Regions from separate parts of the Peribacillus sp. B-H-3 genome, predicted to be linked through region 3. Evidence: riboswitches for the same ligand, from Rfam matches in the RefSeq annotation. Region 3 holds a riboswitch; each other region holds the start of a gene.

Region 1 (3,280 bases), 1.7 Mb from region 3:
CGCCGATATAAATGTCCCCCCTGCTGTAAAGCTTTTGTACCCCGGGGTGTTCGCTGCTCTCAGTTCCATAGACACTTCTTGCTTCTTTGCTTTTATCAGGTTCATAAATATCAGCGACCATTATGGTGCCGTACGTGATGCCATCATGGACCAGCCTTGCTTCTTCTCCTTTTGACAGGCTTTGTGCTGTTTTCCTAGAAATGGGAAGAGTAATAGGAATGCTCCACACCGCTCCGTTCAAAAGACGCATATTTTCAACCACGGAATCATAATCCTTTTGTGTCAAAAATCCCTCAATCGGGCTGAAGCCCCCTGTTCCAATCAATTCAAGATCACTTAATGAAATAGCATCAAGCTCTATTTCTTTTTTTATATGTGCTGTATCATAATGGGGATTCCACTTATTGATTAGTGTTCCTCCATGCGGTATGCTTAGTGTCACGTTTTTTGGCCTCCCATTTTTTTCATGTATTCTATTTTCCATGTCTTTTATGAAGTATGGAGTCCGCACTCCGTTTTCCCGGTGGCCGACCATCTCCCTGACCTCAAATCATCTTCATTCACAGCAGCGGCCGTACACGTTTCACAGCCAATGCTTGGATAGCCTTTATCATGCAAAATGTTATATTGCAGATCATTTTTATGGGCATACCGCCAAACATCCTTCCATGTCCAATGAATGAGCGGGCATATTTTAACAGATCTGAACTTATTGTCTTTATTAAAGAACTGGGTATTCCTTCTGGATGGGGATTGTTCCCGCCTCAATCCTGAAATCCATGCAAGCGGCATAGAAAGGACTTCATTCAGGGGAATGATTTTTCTGAGTTCGCAGCATTTATCAGGCTCCCTTTTCCATAATTCAGCTCCATATTGTTCTGCCTGTTCTTCAAGCGTCAGTTCAGGCTTCTTCATTTCAATCTGTAGATTCGGGTACCTTTCACTTACCCTTTCAATTAATTGATACGTTTCCTCGAAATGCAGGCCGGTATCTAAGAAAACAATTTTTGCCCTATCCGTTATCTTTGAAATCAAATCGATCATAACAATACCTTCTATTCCGAAACTGCAGGCATATACCAATTCATCAGCATAGGTTTTATAGGCCCAATCTAAAACTTCAAGGGCTCCTTTCGTTTCACTGCCTGCTGGAAAATCAACAGGGGCATGTTCATCAAAATTCTGATACACCAATATGCTATTGCCCATAAACAGCCTCCTTTTATTGTTCATTCCTGATTTTTGAATAAAAAAAGGCAGCATTAACAGAACCCGCTAATACCGCCTCTAGTTGTCTAGTCAGCTGTCTTTTATTCATTTGTGATAACAGAGACTTTTTATAAAAAAAAATCTTTCGCTTTGGAAAGATTTTTACAGGCAATGTCATATAAACATATACCTTATCTCCCAAAATGCATCACATTTTGTTGGAATTGGCACCTTGCATGCTATGCAGGTTGCCGGACATCATCGGGCCAATTCCCTCAGTCTCTCTAGATAAGTTTGATTATTAAAAATAATAACACAACAGGAAGATATGTCAATAAGTTATCTCATTCATTTACTTGGATATTATTAATTATTTTCTTAAAAATATTACTATGCCGAAGGACGCCATTTTGGACCTTTCATTTTGCATTTCACATATATTGCATCATGCGTTAATTTTAAGGGGGAATTTACATTTTTCCGATAAAGACACTTTTGAATTATATCAAGGCTTCAGCCCAGAAAAAAAATGAAGCCTCAAAAAACCTGCTGAACCCCCAGACATTCACTGTGTTAAACACTCTTATAAAAAAAGAATTGGCTTTTCCTGCAGAAATCGATAAAGGCCTCCTGCCTCACGAAACAGCAATTGTAAGCAAGGTACGGGAAGAAACCAAACAAGCGAATCGGAATAACCTGACCCGAACGAACGCTTATCTTGATTGCTATGAAAGAAATCCGGAACTCCATTGGTCCCTGCTTGCCCATTTGGTATCCAGAAACGGCGGATATCATATGACAGATTTAAAAGGGGAGAGCATGAACCATCTTTTCGGCAAGGATGATCAGCAAATATTCTTCCGCTTTTTAGAGCATGCAAATGCAGCCATCTTTTCAGATGCCTATCCGCAGCTCCTGTTATATGAAATCTATAAAGAAAAACCCTTTAAGCTCAGGAAGCTTCTCAACATCTTTCATATTTCCCGATTTATGCATCCAATCTGGGAAATGTTCGCGGCAGAGAAAAATCCTCCCCTGCTCACTGCTGCCATGATAATAAATGAACAAAGGATGCTTGAAGATCGCATATTAAAGCGTACCAGCCATGGAGAAGTTCTTCAGAGAATTGATTTTCAGCTCCAGGAATTTTTAGGTTTCACTACAGTCATTTTTCCATTTTCCTATAAAAAAACGGCACCAAGCTCCCTGACCGGCCTCACAGTAAAACGCTTTGCCGATTTGTCCAATCGAATTATGACAGGCAAGAAGCTGTACGCAATCCTCTTTCAGTATCCTGAAATTCACAAAGGAATTTATCACTTTTCAAAGTCAATCCCTCATACAGGATCAAGAGCGGATTATTGGCCCTATATATTCGGGGAAAATAAGCAGCAAGGCAAAATTCACAGCCCCAGCTTAACGGAAGCATGGCCGGATGAACCGCTCCCGATTATTCCTATGCTTGACTGGTTTAAAAATGAGGACTGCATGGATGACCTTATAGAGCTGCCTGCCATGAAAAAACTGGACATAACAGAAACCGTGATAAATAACCTCCGCCAGCTGCAGCTAATCAATGAAATAAAGGCCATTATATAAAGCCCCGTACTGCACTTTTTAACATTTTTTGCATCAAAAGAAAATCCGTTTCCTTGATCAGGAAACGCAAAGTTTTTCAGGCATGGACTCCGGTTTGTAGTGGAGCATTTTTCTTTATGAACCTTGGCAAGATGATGCTGTAGAATATACCAACTAGGAACAGGCAGGATCCGACAAGCCAGAATAACGATTCAACTGTAATATATTTAGGATAAAAGCCTGCAATTAAAAGCAGGGTAACCGATTGGGCCATCATCATCAGGGGATTGACCCAGCCCTGTACCCTTCCCATCATCTTGGGATCAACAATGCTTGGCATCCATCCACCAATCGCTACATTGATCATTGGAAGAGATAAGGCTACCGCTCCAGAGCTGATTAAATATAGCATAGTGGAAGGAACTAACGCCCCCCATGCTGTTGCTGCCCCAGACAGCAATAAACCGAGCACCAGCATTTTATAAAGCTTCAA
Region 2 (3,280 bases), 1.3 Mb from region 3:
ACCGTACCGACAATGTCGGCAAAGGAACTGGGGCTTTCTGTTCAAGCCCGTATGGAGTTCATCCATATATTTTAATTACCTGGCAGGATACAATGCGCGGAGCATTTGTATTAGCACATGAATTGGGCCATGCCGGACATTTTTACCTGGCTAACAAAAATCAGCGGCTATTCAATACAAGGCCGTCAACTTATTTTGTTGAAGCCCCGTCTACACTAAATGAGCTTCTTTTGGCGAAGCATCTCCTTGCTAAAACCGAAGATAAACAGATGAGACGCTGGATAATCCTGCAGCTGCTTGGAACCTATTACCACAATTTTGTGACACATTTGCTCGAGGGAGAATATCAGCGAAGAGTATACATGCATGCTGAAAGTGGGCACCCCTTAACTGCAAAAACTTTGTCTGAAATAAAAGGGAGCGTCCTTGCCGGCTTTTGGGGAGATGCTGTAGAAATAGATGAAGATGCAAGCTTAACCTGGATGCGCCAGCCCCATTATTATATGGGTTTATATCCGTATACCTACTCCGCAGGATTGACCGCATCCACAGCAGCTGCCCAAATGATCCAGGAGGAGGGCCAGCCGGCTGTTGACAGGTGGCTGGAAGTCCTGCGTGCGGGCGGAACAAAAAAACCGCTAGAACTTCTGAAGCATGCTGGAGTAGATATGTCGAAGCCGGAATGCATCAAACAGGCAGTTTCCTATGTTGGCTCCCTTGTTGATGAATTAATTGCTTTATATGAATGATGTGCAAAAGCTTGACTTTAGTTTATTGACAATAAAGATTTTTCTAAAAACTATTGCATTAAGAATCGGATGATGGTATATTCACCACAGGAAAAAAATTGAATAATGTTTTGCTTTAAAACTCTTATCCAGAGTAGGCGGAGGGATTTGGCCCGATGATGCCCAGCAACCGACTGTAATTCCGTTGTGAGACGGGGCGCGTGATAAAATGCGCCGGTATTTATACCAGAGGGCACGGTGCTAATTCCAGCAGAAAGATCATTCTTTCTGAGAGATAAGAGGTTAGAAGATCTATTTTTGTATTCTTCAAGCCTCTTTCTTTTACAGAAAGGGGCTTTTATTTTTTGGCTCTGTTTAATCTGGCCTGTCACCGTATTCAGGCGCGCAGCTTCCGGGAGCAGTTTGGATAATCCAGGCTTTCCGCGGGGAGGGCGGTGAGCCACCTCTGCTGCGCCTGCGGGGTCTCACCTTTCCGCAAATCTAAGCAGGAGTCTCGCACCTTACGCTTCAATCAACCTGGTTGAACAATGCGTTCGCCTCACAGAACTCATTAAAAAACAACAATCTTTAAAAAAACAGCCTTTAAAAATGGAAAACAGGAGGGAATACAGCTGAAAGGAAAATTCCAGGAGTCAGAAAATCTCAAATATTATGAGGGAGAGAAATCAATGAAGAAATATATATGGAAATCATCAATGGCTTTAATTTTTATTATTATGCTGCTGGCAGGGTGCCAGCCGCACGTAGGAAAGCAAGCAACCGCTGATTCAAAAGCAAGTGATAAAAATCCGCTTGCAAATAAGAAAGTGGCACTTATTATGCAGCAGAATCTTGGTACTTTTTCTGCACAATATATTGATGGTGTGAAGGAGCAGGCTGCAAAATTTGGAGGGAAGGTTACAGTATTCACTTCTGATGGAGACCTTGCAAAGATGTCCTCTAATGTTGATGCAGCGATTAACCAGGGCTTTGATGCCATTTTGATTGACCACGGCACAAAAGAAGCACTAACAGACGGCGTGAAAAAGGCCATTGCTAAAAAAATTCCCGTTATCGCATTCGATGCTGAAGTCAATGTACCGGGTGTAACAGTTCTTGAGCAAGGGGATCAGCAGATGGCAAAGGCTACGCTTGAAAAATTGGCCAAGGATTCCGGAGGCAAAGCCAATATCGTGAAAATTTGGGTTGCGGGATTTGCGCCGATGGAAAGAAGGCAGATTGCCTATAAAGACTTTTTAGCCAAAAATACAGGAATAAAAGAGGTTTCTGCTTTTGGAGCAGCTACTCAAAATACGGCTCTTGACACCCAATCGCAAATGGAAGCTATTTTAAAACAGTATCCTAAAAAAGGGCAAATCACAGCGGTATGGGCTGCTTGGGATGAATTTGCCAAAGGGGCGGTGCGGGCCATTAAACAGGCGGGCAGAACGGATATCAAGGTTTATGGAATCGATATGAGTGATGAAGATCTTCAAATGATCCAGGATAAAAACAGCCCATGGGTGGCTTCGGCTGCAGTTGATCCAAAGGATATCGGAAGAATCCAGGTTCGTTATGCTTATCAAAAACTCAGCTCCGGATCCGCGCCTGATAAAGTGAAGTTAAATCCGGTGTTCGTCACCAAAGAAGAATTGCCTGCAGAACAAATTACGACAGCAGAGCTCAATAAATATGTAAAAGGCTGGGGACACAGCGAGCAGGGATATACAGAAAAACTCAAAGACCTGGAAAATGGGAAGTAAAGAAATGTAAAGCCCAGTCGCGGACTGATGAAAGGGGGAGAATAAATTGAGTGCTAAATTGCTGGAGATGAAAAGCATTTCGAAATCATTCGGCCAAGTGAAGGCCTTGAAAAAGGCAAAATTCGAGCTGAGAGCAGGTGAAGTACATGCGCTGCTCGGAGCAAATGGTGCCGGCAAAAGCACACTGATTAAAATTCTTTCAGGGGTGTTCACTGAGGACAGCGGTGAGATAGTATTGGACGGAAGAACCGTCAACTTCCGCTCTCCCAAGGAAGCCAAGGAATGTGGGATTCATTGCGTTTACCAGGAGGTGGACACAGCCATTGTTCCGCAATTGTCAGTTGCTGAAAATATTTTGCTGGATTCATTCTCCACGGAAAGAAAATGGTTTGTATCAAGGAAAAAGATGCTCAAGCAGGCACATGACGCGCTGATTCAGCTTCATGCAGGGGGGATTTCACCCGATAAGCCGGCGTCTGCTCTCACCCTCGCAGAAAAACAAATGGTCCTGATAGCACGGGCCCTGGTCAGGGAGGCAAAAATCATTATTTTTGATGAGCCAACAGCCCCTCTTTCGCTTGAAGAAACACGGCATTTATTTGAAATCATCCAGAAGCTGAAGAAGCGGGGGGTAGCAAGTATTTTTATCTCCCACCGGCTCCCGGAGGTTTTTGAAATTTGTGACCGCATTACGGTGATGAGGGACGGAGAAGCGGCAGGGACTTTCCTTGCCCCGGAAATCACCCAGCAGCAAGTGGTAGACAAGATGCTCGGCAGCCAGCTGAGTAT
Region 3 (3,280 bases):
CGGAAAAGATGGATTTCTTCATTTCGCCTGCATATTCGGTGCCGCCGATTAAAACCGTTTTCATTTCAAAGGAAATAATAATAAAGGTTTCCGTAAGTGTACCGTCAAGTTCCGGATCTGCTTTGAAATCCGGGGCTGAGATAACAGTGAATTCAGAATTATGTCCGCGCAGCTCTTCTTCATTTGGCCGGATGAATAATTGATGGGCAAACAAATTGTGCCAGGCATATTCGTTTATGATTTGAATAGGCAGGCGGGTCTTTTCATCAGCACCTGCAAAGCCTTTGAAAACAAAAACTTCTTCTTTTTCTTTTAAATGGCTGATTACTTTATCATAAAGCTTAAGGAAGACTTCTTTGGCAATCGGCTGATTGACAGTGCCCCAGTCCACTTTATCAGTGACTGAATCTTCCTTTACTATATATTTATCTCTTGGTGAGCGTCCCGTATATTTTCCTGTTTGCGCTTTCACGGCACCGGTTGAAGTAAGGACTCCTTCTTTGCGGTTTAATACTTTTTCCACAAGCTGCGGAACAGAAAGCTGTACATGTACGTTGCTTCCGGATAATAGTTGATGCAGTTCATTTGAAATGTCTACGGAATTCATGTAAGAGGTACCTTCCTTTATCATATTTAATGTTCAATATAAAATAGTATAACACATTAAGACTATTAATCTATACTAATCACTAACTTTTTATGGCCTTTTTTTAATGACTAAATTTGATGGTTTTGGAAAGTTTAAAGACAGGGGATTTTGCCTGTTTGACCCGGGAATTCTGCGTTGTTTGAAGGGTGAATTGAGTAAATTATGACTGTGAAACTTGCCTGATTTTTCCACTGCCGGCGGCGTCTTATACCACCAGACTTTGCTAAAAAAGTGAGGAGAAAATAAACATAGGCCTAAACAAAGATTGAATTATAGAATAAGCGGCCGGGCAGAATGAAACAGGACTTGCTGGAAATAAAAAAAGAGGGGATCGATCACACCGTACGATGATCGAACAATCAGGGCGGAAATGACAAGAAAAAAGAGTTGACATGATTCGACTTCTTACGTTATTATTTTACCTTGTACGGATTCTCTTATCCCGAGTTGGCGGAGGGACAGGCCCGATGAAACCCAGCAACCTGCTATTATTAAACTTGACTCATCTGAATGATTTGGATGATTATAACAAGTGGAATTTTAGCGATGGTGCTAACCTGATGCAAGGCTAAGAAACCCTTGAACGATAAGAGTGAAAGGATAGATGTCAGACAACAAACCTTTCCTCACCAACCTGGAAAGGTTTTTATGCATTTTTCATGCCTTTGTTCTAATGAAAGAGTGCATGTGAGTGTCATATTGTTATTTTTCTGCATTTATTATTGGAACTAATAAGGGAATGAGCTCCGTCAAAACAAGTGATGAAAAGGCAGTGAAATCCTGCCGGCTCAAAACTAAAACATACCATACTCTAAGGAGGAAATAAGATGTCAAAGAAACGTCGTCTATTTACTTCTGAATCTGTTACAGAAGGCCATCCGGATAAGATTTGTGACCAAATTTCAGATTCTATACTAGATGCAATTCTTGAAAAAGATGCAAATGCCCGTGTTGCTTGTGAAACCTCAGTTACAACAGGTTTAGTACTGGTTGCAGGCGAAATTACTACGTCTACATATGTAGACATCCCTAAAATTGTGCGTGACACCATTGCAGGAATTGGCTATACACGCGCCAAATTCGGCTTTGATGCCCAAACTTGTGCAGTTTTAAGTTCAATCGATGAACAGTCTGCAGATATTGCACAAGGTGTTGACCAGGCATTGGAAGCACGTGAAGGACAAATGTCTGATGAAGAAATCGAAGCAATCGGAGCAGGAGACCAAGGCTTAATGTTCGGTTTTGCCTGCAATGAAACCAAAGAGCTTATGCCTCTTCCGATTTCACTGGCACACAAGCTTTCACACAGATTGACTCAAGTCCGAAAAGACGAAGTTCTTGATTACCTTCGCCCGGACGGCAAAACACAGGTAACTGTTGAGTATGATGAGAACAATAAACCAGTCCGCATCGACACAATCGTTATCTCTACCCAGCATGCTCCTGAAGTCAGCTTAGAGCAAATCCAAAGCGACTTAAAAGAACATGTCATTAATCCCGTGGTTCCTAGTGAATTGATTGATGAGGATACAAAATATTTCATTAACCCGACTGGCCGTTTTGTAATTGGCGGGCCTCAAGGGGATGCAGGTCTAACAGGACGCAAAATCATCGTAGATACTTACGGCGGTTATGCACGCCACGGCGGCGGTGCTTTCTCTGGAAAAGACGCTACAAAAGTTGACCGTTCAGCAGCATATGCAGCCCGTTATGTTGCAAAGAACCTGGTTGCTGCAGGTCTTGCAGATAAGGTTGAAGTGCAGCTTGCATACGCTATCGGTGTAGCTCAGCCAGTTTCCATTTCAGTAGATACATTTGGAACAGGAACCATCAGCGAAGATGTTTTGGTTGATCTTGTGCGCAGCAACTTTGATTTGCGCCCAGCAGGAATCATCAAAATGCTGGATCTTCGCCGCCCGATTTACAAGCAGACTGCAGCATACGGACACTTTGGCCGTACTGACGTAGATCTTCCTTGGGAACGTACTGATAAAGCTGATTCTTTAAAAGAACAAGCTTCTCAAGCGTAAAATAGGAAAAAGCTGTCCTTAAAGACCGGAATCTGGCCTTTGAGGGCAGCTTTTTGTTTTGGCTGTTTCCGTAAACTTGGGATTGCCTCACAGAACTCATGGGAGATTAACTTTTAAAAGTCAGATTATTTTATGCCAGTATTAAGAATAATAATAAAATGTTTATTCGATGGCTTCAGCATGCTTATAATACTGTCCTTTTTCTGCATATTCCCGGACAATCCGCTCCATATCTTTTTTATCTTCTTCTGTTAATTCCCGGATCACTTTAGCGGGCCTGCCAAAAGCGAGCATGTTAGGAGGAATGGTTTTTCCTTGAGGCACCAGGCTGCCTGCCCCAATGAATGCACCTTCGCCGACTTCCGCTCCGTCCAGCACGATGGAGCCCATCCCGATGAGCGAGCCTCTGCGGAGTATACAGCTGTGCAAAGTAACCTGATGTCCGACTGTCACTTCATCTTCAATGATAAGTGGATTTCCTGGACTTTGATGCAGAACGCTGTTGTCCTGGATACTGACCTTTTTGCCTATGACTGTCGGAGCCACATCCCCGCGGATGACCGTGTTGAACCAGATGGACGTTTCCTCTCCGATTTTCACA

What was found. A riboswitch is a leader RNA that binds a small molecule or an ion and turns the genes downstream of it on or off. The one in region 3 is predicted to bind S-adenosylmethionine.
Region 1: linked by a shared signal. The riboswitch ahead of ACN6MY_RS06905 (phosphoadenylyl-sulfate reductase) and the one ahead of metK (methionine adenosyltransferase) in region 3 are both predicted to bind S-adenosylmethionine.
Region 2: linked by a shared signal. The riboswitch ahead of ACN6MY_RS05025 (sugar ABC transporter substrate-binding protein) and the one ahead of metK (methionine adenosyltransferase) in region 3 are both predicted to bind S-adenosylmethionine.

What each region holds. Positions count from the first base shown of each region.
Region 1 covers NZ_CP183879.1:1,399,095-1,402,374, reverse strand. The annotation lists gene sat (sulfate adenylyltransferase) at 1-442, opposite strand, end outside; gene ACN6MY_RS06905 (phosphoadenylyl-sulfate reductase) at 490-1,209, opposite strand; SAM riboswitch class I at 1,398-1,504, opposite strand; gene ACN6MY_RS06900 (DUF2515 family protein) at 1,705-2,808, shown strand; gene ACN6MY_RS06895 (MFS transporter) at 2,885-3,280, opposite strand, start outside.
Region 2 covers NZ_CP183879.1:1,024,774-1,028,053, forward strand. The annotation lists gene pepF (oligoendopeptidase F) at 1-749, shown strand, start outside; SAM riboswitch class I at 871-1,030, shown strand; gene ACN6MY_RS05025 (sugar ABC transporter substrate-binding protein) at 1,418-2,491, shown strand; gene ACN6MY_RS05030 (sugar ABC transporter ATP-binding protein) at 2,538-3,280, shown strand, end outside.
Region 3 covers NZ_CP183879.1:4,364,623-4,367,902, reverse strand. The annotation lists gene pckA (phosphoenolpyruvate carboxykinase (ATP)) at 1-607, opposite strand, end outside; SAM riboswitch class I at 1,084-1,242, shown strand; gene metK (methionine adenosyltransferase) at 1,477-2,679, shown strand; gene ACN6MY_RS21690 (gamma carbonic anhydrase family protein) at 2,842-3,280, opposite strand, start outside.